2 regions of the Microbacterium sp. HJ5 genome follow, and region 2 is predicted to be linked to the other one. Evidence: predicted binding sites of a transcription regulator. Region 2 holds the regulator's gene; the other holds the start of a gene.
What was found. The regulator HspR, encoded in region 2, represses chaperone genes until heat shock. The targets are predictions, from matches to a motif close to AAGTTGAGTCNNNNNGACTCAACTT.
Positions count from the first base shown of each region.

Region 1: a site for HspR is predicted at 1,797-1,821, ahead of OB08_RS10060 (ATP-dependent Clp protease ATP-binding subunit). Genes of this name have one in related genera too.

Region 1 covers NZ_JSYE01000018.1:119,207-124,337, reverse strand. Annotated here, with positions in the region: gene OB08_RS10075 (ATP-binding protein) at 1-542, opposite strand, end outside; gene OB08_RS10070 (hypothetical protein) at 596-781, opposite strand; gene OB08_RS10065 (class I SAM-dependent methyltransferase) at 812-1,648, opposite strand; gene OB08_RS10060 (ATP-dependent Clp protease ATP-binding subunit) at 1,839-4,403, shown strand; gene OB08_RS10055 (LLM class flavin-dependent oxidoreductase) at 4,447-5,131, shown strand, end outside.
Region 2 covers NZ_JSYE01000009.1:20,373-25,503, forward strand. Annotated here, with positions in the region: gene dnaK (molecular chaperone DnaK) at 1-1,251, shown strand, start outside; gene OB08_RS03860 (nucleotide exchange factor GrpE) at 1,254-1,850, shown strand; gene OB08_RS03865 (DnaJ C-terminal domain-containing protein) at 1,859-2,854, shown strand; gene OB08_RS03870 (heat shock protein transcriptional repressor HspR) at 2,884-3,369, shown strand; gene OB08_RS03875 (DUF2252 domain-containing protein) at 3,423-4,820, opposite strand; gene OB08_RS03880 (AI-2E family transporter) at 4,912-5,131, shown strand, end outside.

The DNA of each region.
Region 1 (5,131 bases), on a different contig from region 2:
CGCCGCGTCGCGGCGCCCACGTGGTCGGCGTTGTCCAGCACGAGCAGGTAATCCTGCGCGGCGAGCGCGATGCCCACGGATCCCAGCAGATCCTCGTGGGGCGACACCTCCATGCCGAGGGTGCGCGTGATCCGGTTGACGACGTCGCCGGGTGTCGCGTGCTCGAACTCGACCACGAGGGGCGTGCACCGCTCCTGCGCCTTGGCGAACTCGAGTGCGAGGCGAGTCTTCCCGACGCCGCCCGGCCCGACGAGGGTCAGCTGATCGCCCACGGCCAGAGCCGCGCCGATCCGTGCCAGGTCGCGCCCGCGACCGCGGAGCGGATTGGCGGGCACCTGGACGGATGCCTCGCGCCGGTGCCGGGCGGCCGAGACGAGGTCGGCGCGCGTGTCGGCGTCGAGCTTGCGTCGCAGGCTCGCGATGTGGCTCTCGACCGTGCGCACGGAGATGAACAACTCCGAGGCGATCTCGGGGTTGGTCAGTCGCCGCTCCACGCCGGCGAGGACCGCGCGCTCGCGCGGTGTCAGGGGCGGCCCCAGCACGCGGCCCAGTGTACTCACGTGGGTCGCGCGCCGGGGCGGCGCCTGAACAGGCGTCATGCCCGGCGAGGGAGGAGGCGGATCAGTCCGACCCGCGTGCGCGGCGCCGTGGCGGGCGAGGCATCCGTCGTCGCCGCCTTCTCGCGAGCGAGGTGCTCGAGGATCACGCGGCGGCGTTCGAGGTCGACGTGAGCGGTCTCCCGCTCGCTCAGGTGCAGGGCGAACAGATCGTATGCGGACACGGGTCCGCCTCCTTCCGGGTGCAGCGGCGGTCAGCGGACCGTCGCCGTGAACAGCAGGTATTCCGAGTCGATGCCGCCGTCGCGGGCGATCGCCTCGTCGCCGAGGCTCCGCAGCGCGTCGTCGATGGCGGCCACCGCCGCCGGGTCGTCGGCGTTGCGGTTGTAGACCGCGATCGTCGGGCCGTAGTGCGACGCGAAGTAGGCGCGGAACTCCTCGCCCGTCGCGAACGGGGCGAAGCGGACCGTCTCGCGGCTCGCCTGCACGTCGGTGACGCGGTCGCCGAAGAGCTCGCGCACGTGCGCCTCGTCGCCCCACAGGGGTGCGGGCTTCGCGCCCTCGGGCAGCGGCGCGTTGAACGGCTTGAGCGCCGCGAACAGCCGGCCGATGAACCCCTGCGGCGTCCAGCTGATGAGACCCACACGGCCGCCGGGTCGCACGACGCGCACGATCTCGTCGGCGCTGCGCTCGTGGTGCGGCGCGAACATGACGCCGACCGTCGAGATCGCGACGTCGAACTCGTCGGCGCCGAAGGGCAGAGCCTCGGCATCCGCCGGACGCCACTCCAGCTCGGCGCCCGCCTCATCGGCGCGGCGATGCCCCTCGCCGAACAGCTCGGGCGTGAGGTCCGTCGCGACGACGTGGGCGCCGCGCAGCGCGGCGGGGATCGCCGCGTTGCCGCTGCCCGCGGCGATGTCGATCACGTGCTCGCCCGGCCGGATGCCGACGGCCTCGACCACCCGCGGTCCGAGCGACCAGATGAGGTCGTGCGCGAGGGTCGGGTAGTCGCCCGACGCCCACATCGCCCGGTGCTTGGCCTTGAGGGCCTTGTCCGCCTCGTCGATGGTGAGGGTGCTGAGATCAGTCATGGTGTGTCCTCTTCTTTCTGGTTCGGTGGGACGCCTTCCAGGTTTCTCCGGTCGCGCCGGAAGGGCATCCGTGCAGCACACGGAAATCCGCACCGGGAGGAAGGAGCGCGGGGGGACGCCGGGAATACATCGCGTGTGCAGCCCCTTGAACTTGATACGGCTGTACTCAAGTTTGTTCAGGAGAGACGGAATGCCCGAAGATTTCACCCCCTCCGCCGGTGCCGACGACCAGGAGGGCTCGTTCGACGAGTTCCTCTCGCGGTACCTCGCGGGAGAACGCGCCCGCGCCGAGCGGTCCATCGACCTCAGCCGGTTCCTGGGCGCCCGCACCCAGGAGCTGCTGCAGCGCGCCGGCCGCTTCGCCCTCGAGCGCGGCCAGCGCGAGCTGGACGCCCTCCACGTGCTGCGCGTCCTCGTCGACGAGGCGCCGGCACGCGACGCGGTCGAGCACATCGGTGCCGACCCCCGCGCGATCCTCCGCGCGACCGACGAGCGCCTGCCCGCGGCATCCGCTCCCGCCGACGTCGACGGCGCCGTCATCACCCCCTCGGTGCAGCGTGCGCTCTTCCACGCCTTCCAGGTCGCACGCTCGTCGGGCTCGACGTACGTCGACCCCGAGCACCTGTTCTTCGCGCTCGTCCTCGCGCAGGACACGCCCGCCGGTCAGGTGCTGGCGCGCGCCGGTGTGACGGCCGAGGCCCTGACGCAGGGGCTGCGCGAGACGGTCGCCCCGGGCGCGGCTCCGTCGGCGGAGGAGGAGACGGATGCCGCGGCATCCGTCACCCCGATGCTCGACACCTACGGGACCGACCTCACCGCCCAGGCCGTGGCCGGCGAGCTCGACCCTGTCATCGGGCGCACCGACGAGATCGAGCAGACCATCGAGATCCTGAGCCGCCGCACGAAGAACAACCCTGTGCTCGTCGGCGAGGCCGGTGTCGGGAAGACGGCGATCGTCGAGGGGCTCGCGCAGGCGATCGTCGACGGGGGCGTGCCCGAGCAGCTGCTCGGCAAGCGCGTGGTCGCCCTCGACCTGCCCGCGATGCTGGCGGGCACGCGCTACCGCGGCGACTTCGAGGAGCGCCTGACCAAGACGATGGACGAGATCGCCGCGCACAAGGGCCAGCTCATCGTGTTCCTCGACGAGGTGCACACCGTGGTCGGCGCCGGCGGTGCGGGCGACGGCGGCATGGACGCCGGCAACATCCTCAAGCCCCGCCTCGCACGCGGCGAGCTGCACCTCGTCGGCGCCACGACGCTCAAGGAGTACCGCGTCATCGAGAAGGACCCGGCGCTCGAGCGCCGGTTCCAGCCGGTGCGCGTAGGCGAGCCGTCGGTCGAGGACGCCGTCCTGATCCTGCGCGGCCTCCAGCCGGCGTACGAGGAGCACCACGGCATCGCGTACACCGACGACGCGATCCGCGCGGCCGTCGAGCTGAGCGACCGGTACCTCACCGAGCGCGTGCTGCCCGACAAGGCGATCGACCTGATCGACCAGGCCGGCGCGAGGCTGCGGCTGCGCCTCGGCGCGAAGGTCGACGTGAGTGCGCTCATCGCCCAGCTCGCCGAGCTCGAGGCCGACAAGAACGCCGCCGTCTCGGCCGAGCACTACGAGGAGGCGTCACGCATCCGCGACCGCATCGCCGCCGTGCAGGCGAAGCTCGACGAGGTGACGGCCGCCGGCGCCGCCACGCGCGGGGAGGCCGTCGTCGGCGAGCCCGAGATCGCCGCGGTCATCAGTCGCGCGACCGGCATCCCGGTGAACCGGCTCACTGAGACCGAGCGCGAGCGCCTGGCCGTCCTGGAGGACGAGCTGCACGACCGCGTGATCGGGCAGGACGACGCCGTGGCTGCCGTCGCCAGGGCCGTGCGCCGCAACCGCACCGGCATGGGAGACGCCCGTCGCCCGGTCGGCTCCTTCCTGTTCCTCGGACCCACCGGTGTCGGCAAGACCGAACTGGCCAAGGCGCTCGCCGCGTCGCTCTTCGACGACGAGGGCGCGGTGATCCGCTTCGACATGAGCGAGTTCGGCGAGCGCCACACCGTGTCGCGGCTCGTCGGAGCGCCTCCCGGATACGTCGGCTACGACGAGGCCGGCCAGCTCACCGAGCGCGTGCGGCGCAACCCGTACTCGATCGTGCTTTTCGACGAGATCGAGAAGGCGCACCCGGACGTCTTCAACCTGCTGCTGCAGGTGCTCGACGACGGGCGCCTCACCGACGGTCAGGGCCGCACGGTCGACTTCCGCAACACGGTCGTCGTGATGACGTCGAACCTCGGCTCCGAGTTCCTCGCGTCGCGCGGCGGCGCCATCGGCTTCCTCGCCGACGGCGGCGGAACGACGGGCTTCGGCTCCGAGAAGGACCTGCGCGACCGCGTCTTCGCGAAGCTGCGGGAGGCGATGCGGCCGGAGTTCCTCAACCGCATCGACGAGATCGTGCTCTTCCGGAAGCTCGAGAAGGCCCAGCTCCACGACATCGTGAGCCTGCTGCTCGGCGCCTCCGAGGCGCGGCTCGCGAAGCGCGAGATCGAGTTGACGGTGACGGATGCCGCGACCGACTGGCTCGCCGAGAACGGGTACGAGCCCGAGTACGGCGCCCGCCCGCTGCGCCGGCTCATCCAGCGCGAGGTCGACGACCGCATCGCCGACCTGCTCGTGACGGGCGCGCTGGTCGACGGGGGAGCGGTGACGGTCGATGCCGCGGACGGTGCGCTGATCGTCCGGTCGGAGGTCGCGGTCCCGGCCGCGGCCTGACCCGGCGCGGGCGGGTGTCGGCGGCCTCTGGCAGGGTGAGGGCATGAGCTCACCTGCGCGCAGAGTCGGCGCCATCTTCATCCCCGATCTCCCGCCCGAGCAGCTCCGAGGCGCCGTGCTCGACGCCGAAGCCGCCGGGGTCGGCGAGCTGTGGCTGTGGGAGGACTGCTTCCGCGAGGCGGCGTTCTCGAACGCCGGCGCCGCCCTCGCCTGGACGGAGCGCCTGCGCATCGGCATCGGCATCTCGCCGATGCCGCTGCGCAACGTCGCCCTCACGGCGATGGAGATCGCGTCGGTCGAGCGCATGTTCCCCGGCCGGCTGCTGCCGGGCGTCGGCCACGGCGTGCTGTCGTGGATGGGGCAGGTCGGCGCCCGCGTGGCGTCGCCCCTCACCCTCATGCGCGAGTACGTGCCGGCGCTGCGCGGCCTGGTCGCCGGCGAGACGCTGAACACCGCGGGCCGCTACGTCACCCTCGACGACGTCACCCTCGACTGGCCGCCCGCCGACGCCCCTGCCGTGTACGCCGCCGGCGAGGGACCCAAGACGCTCCGGCTCACGGGCGAGGTGGCCGACGGCACCGTCCTCACCGGCGGCACGAGTCCCGCCCAGGTCGCCGCGGCGCGCGCGCTCATCGCCGAGGGTCGCGCCGAGGCGGGCCGCGACGGTCATCACGACGTCGTCGTCTACGTCGCGGTGGCGTTCGGCGACGGCTCCGCCGCGCGCGCCG
Region 2 (5,131 bases):
TGGGACCAGCGTCTCGTCGACTACTTCATCAAGCAGTTCAAGGACACCACCGGCGTCGAGGTCTCGGGCGACAAGATCGCCCTGCAGCGCCTCAAGGAGGCCGCTGAGCAGGCCAAGAAGGAGCTCTCGTCCTCCACGAGCACGAGCGTCAATCTTCCCTACCTCTCGCTGACCGACTCCGGCCCCGTGTCGCTGTCCGAGACCATCACGCGTGCCAAGTTCGAGGACCTCACCAAGGACCTCCTCGACCGCACGAAGAAGCCCTTCGAGGACGTCATCCGCGAGGCGGGCATCAAGGTGGCCGACATCGACCACGTCGTGCTCGTCGGCGGGTCGACCCGCATGCCCGCCGTGAGCGAGCTCGTGCAGCGCGAGGCCGGCAAGGAGCCCAACAAGGGCGTGAACCCGGACGAGGTCGTCGCCGTCGGCGCCGCCCTGCAGGCCGGTGTCCTCAAGGGCGAGCGCAAGGACGTCCTGCTCATCGACGTGACCCCCCTGAGCCTCGGCATCGAGACCAAGGGCGGGATCATGACGAAGCTCATCGAGCGCAACACGGCCATCCCGACCAAGCGCTCGGAGACCTTCACGACCGCCGACGACAACCAGCCGTCCGTCGCGATCCAGGTGTTCCAGGGTGAGCGCGAGTTCACGCGCGACAACAAGCCGCTCGGCACCTTCGAGCTCACCGGCATCGCGCCCGCTCCGCGCGGCATCCCGCAGATCGAGGTCACCTTCGATCTCGACGCCAACGGCATCGTGCACGTGTCCGCGAAGGACAAGGGCACCGGCAAGGAGCAGTCGATGACCATCACCGGCGGCTCGTCGCTGCCGAAGGAGGACATCGAGCGCATGGTGCGCGAGGCCGAGGAGCACGCCGCCGACGACAAGAAGCGCCGCGAGTCGGCCGAGGTCCGCAACCAGGCCGAGACGCTCTCCTACTCGATCGAGAAGCTCATCAAGGAGAATGACGACAAGCTGCCCGAAGACGTCAAGACCGAGGTCCAGGCCGATGTCGACGCTCTCAAGACGGCGCTCGCCGGCGACGACGACGACGCGGTGAAGACGGCTTTCGACAAGCTCAACCAGAGCCAGGGCAAGCTCGGCGAGGCCATCTACGCCTCGAACCAGTCGGCGCAGTCGGCTCCCGACGCGTCGGGCGAGCAGCCCGCCGAGGGCGACGCCGGCCAGGCCGGCGCCGACGAGGACGTCGTCGACGCCGAGGTCATCGACGACGAGGACGAGAAGAAGTAACCATGACCGACAAGGACTTCGAAGAGCCCCAGGGCGCCGAGGTCCCCGGCGGCGAGGACCCGGAAGCGCAGGCTTCCGGGTCCGACCCGCAGGAGGGCCAGGACGACGAGCTGACCATCGACGACATCCTCGGTGCGAAGCAGAACGCGGATGCCGCGGCCGAGGACGCGGTGATCGCCGACCTCGAGTCGCAGCTGCTCAACGACCTGAAGCGTCTGCAGGCCGAGTACGCGAACTACCGCCGCCGCACCGAGGAGCAGCGCGAGATCGAGGTCGAGCGCGCTCAGGGCGCGGTCGCCAAGGGCCTCCTGCCCGTACTCGACGACCTCGACCGCGCCGACAAGCACGGCGATCTCGAAGAGGGCACGCCGTTCGCCGCGATCGCCGACAAGCTGCGCGGCGTCGCCGAGCGCATCGGCCTCACGACCTACGGCGCTGCGGGCGAGCTGTTCGACCCCCAGCACCACGAGGCGATCTTCCAGGCTCCGACCGCGGGCGTCGAGGCGCCGACGATCCTCGAGGTCGTCGAGGTGGGCTACCGCCTCGGCTCCGTCGAGCTCCGCCCGGCGAAGGTCGTCGTCGCGGTGCCGGCCGAGTAGGGGAATCCATGGCCAGTCAGGACTGGTTCGACAAGGACTTCTACGCGACCCTCGGCGTGTCGAAGGACGTCAGCGACGCCGATCTCAAGAAGACGTATCGCAAGCTCGCCCGCAAGTACCACCCCGATTCCAATCAGGGCGACGCGAAGGCCGAGGCGAAGTTCAAAGAGGTCAGCGAGGCGTATTCGGTGCTCTCCGACGCCGAGCAGCGCAAGGAGTACGACCAGATCCGGGCGATGGGCTCCGGCGCCCGCTTCACGGCGGGCGGTCAGGGCGGCAACGGCGGGTTCGAAGACGTCTTCAGCATGTTCAACCAGAGTCGCGGCGGCAGCCGCTACCAGGCTGAGGACTTCGACGACATCTTCTCGATGTTCAACCAACAGCAGGGCGGCGGCTTCGGCACCGGCCGGTTCGGCCAGTCGACCGGCGGCTACCGCGGCTACGGCGGTCCGACGCGGGGTGCCGATGTCACCGCGCGGACGACCATCGACTTCCTCACTGCGACCAAGGGCGAGACCATCACGCTCCAGGGCGAGGACGGGAAGCCGTTCAAGGTGAAGATCCCCGCGGGCGTCTCCGACGGGCAGAAGATCCGGCTGCGCGGCCGCGGCCGTCCGTCGCCCGACGGCGGCGAGGCCGGCGACATCGTCGTGCAGGTCGCGGTGCGTCCCCACCCGGTCTTCACGCGCGACGGCCTGAACCTGCGGGTGACGATCCCGGTGACGTTCACCGAGGCGGCGCTGGGAGCGACCATCGAGGTGCCGACGCTCGGCGGCGACCCGGTCAAGCTCCGCGTCGCCCCCGGCACACCGTCCGGCCGCGTGCTGCGGGTCAAGGGCCGGGGGGTGGAGACCGCGAAGGGCGTCGGCGACCTCCTCGCCGAGGTGCAGGTCGCCGTGCCGTCGCACCTCGACGACGCGGCGCGCGAGGCCCTCGAGCGCTATCACGAGCTCGAGCCGAAGGAGAACCCGCGCTCCGACCTCATGGCGAAGGCGCGCGGCTGAGAGGATAGGGCGCGAGGAGGGTGATCCGGATGGGCGAGCAGCACGACATCGACGACGACGCGCCGATCTTCGCGATCGCCGTGGCCGCCGAGCTGTCGGGCATGCATCCCCAGACCCTCCGTCAGTACGACCGGCTCGGTCTGGTCGTGCCCGCCCGCACCCCGGGCGGCTCCCGCCGCTACTCGCTGCGCCACGTCGCCCAGCTCCGCGAGGTGGCGCGCATGTCGTCCGACGGCATCGGCCTCCCCGCGATCGCGCGCATCCTCGAGCTCGAAGACCGCGTGCGCGAGCTGCACGGCCGGGTGCGCGACCTCGAGGAGCGCGTGCGCACCGAGCTGGAGCGCCGGCCGGGCGCCCGCGTCTTCGCCGCCGGCGCGACGGGCTCCGTCGTGACCCTCCGCTCGGGCACGCGGGTGCGCCGGGCGACCGAGCTCGTGGTGTGGCGTCCGCGTCATCAGCTCGAGCGCGGCGACGAGGGGCCGGATGCCCCGCCCAGCCGTCCCGGCAACGGCTGAGCCGCGGCATCCCACTCCCCGGACTCACAGCCCGGGCGCGCGCGGTCCCCAGGTCAGGACGCGTCGACCCCGCGATGCGTGCGGAACAGCTCCCAGTCCGCGCGGGAGAGGTCGGCATAGGCGTACGACCACTCCAGGATCGCCTCGCCGGCGACCCGCCCGCCGCCGACGTAGCCGGCGACCACCGAGGCGTTCGGCGACTGCCCGTGGGCGCGTGCGAGGGTCGTGGCACAGGCATCCGCGTACCAGCCGAAGGCGGAGTCCTCGAGCGTGTCGACGTCGAACCCGCCCTTCTTGTCGTGGAACTGCCGCACGTAGAACGAACGCACCGGGCCGTCGACGGACGGACCCGTGAGGTGCCCGAGGAACGGATCGGACACGGCCTGCAGGATGCGCTGCATCGCGACGACGCGGCCGCCCTCACCGCTGCGCTCGATGAACCGGCCCACCGCCTCGGGCTGTTGGACCTGACCGTACTCGATCAGCACGCTCTGGGCGGCCTCCTTGGCCTGCAGGATCAGCGCGTTCCCGTCGCCGTCGGCCATCGACACGAGGTAGCAGCGGGTGCCGACGCTGCCGACGCCCACGACGCGCCGTGCGATGTCGGTCACGTGGTACTTCTGCAGCAGGACGCGGATGTCGATGTTGGCCGACTGCTGGTACTCGCCCACGAACTCGTTGATGCGCAGCTCGATGCGCGGGTCGACGTGCGTCATCGTGGGCGGCTGCTCGATGAACACGAGGCGACCGTTCTCGTCGACGTGCGTCAGCTTGCGCACAGCCCGCACAGCGGTGCGCTTCTCGGCGTCCTTCACGGCCTTGCGCAGCGCCTCCTGCGACTCGGGGTCGACGGAGTCCGAGCCGGCGTCGGCGTCGAAGTGGTCGTAGTAGCGCTTGAGAGGACTGCGCTTGGCGCCGCTGCCCAGGGCCCGCGCGTACGTGCGGACCGCGCCGAGCGCGGCATCCCTCACCACCCCCTCGTCGCGCGAGGTCGACTGACCGGCGATGACGATGCTGGTCACGAGACGTTTGACGTCCCACTCCCACGGCGCCCACGCCGACTCGTCGAAGTCGTTGAGGTCGAACACGAGCGTGCGCTGCGGTGAGGCGAACAGGCCGAAGTTCGACACGTGCGCGTCGCCGCACGACCCGACCGTCAGGCCGCTGCTCGGCGAGCGCGCGAGGTCGGCGGCCATGAGCGCGGCCGTGCCCCGGTAGAACGCGAACGCGCTCTCGGCCATCCGCTGCGTGCGGATCGGCACGAGCTCGGGCACGCGCGTCGAATCCTGCCGGTCGAGGATGCCCATCGGGTCGCGCTCACCGTCGGGGAGGACGGCGAGGGACTCGCGCGGAGCCGACTCGCGCGCTGCGCGGCCCTCCGCGAGGTGGTCCTGAAGGGTGGGCGGAGCCGACCAGGTCTCCGCCAGCGGTCGCGCATCTGTCGCTGACATGTGGACAGTGTGGCATCGCGCGGCGGCGCGCGGGGGTGAGTTCGAGGATGAAATCCGGCGCGGCCGACCGCCCGCTGGATACCCTGGCCGCGTGACCCGCGCCGCAGCCCCGCCCCCGCCCCCGGCGCTGTCGCCGAGCCTCCGCACGCTGATCGGCCTGGCCGCCGCCGCGGTGGTCCTCGCCGGGGTCTACTTCGCGCGCGAGATCGTCGGCCCGCTCGCCCTGGCGATCGTGCTCGTGGTGATCTGCGAGCCGGTCCGGCGGCCGCTCGAGCGGCGCGGCTGGCCGCGCTGGACGGGGACGACGGCGG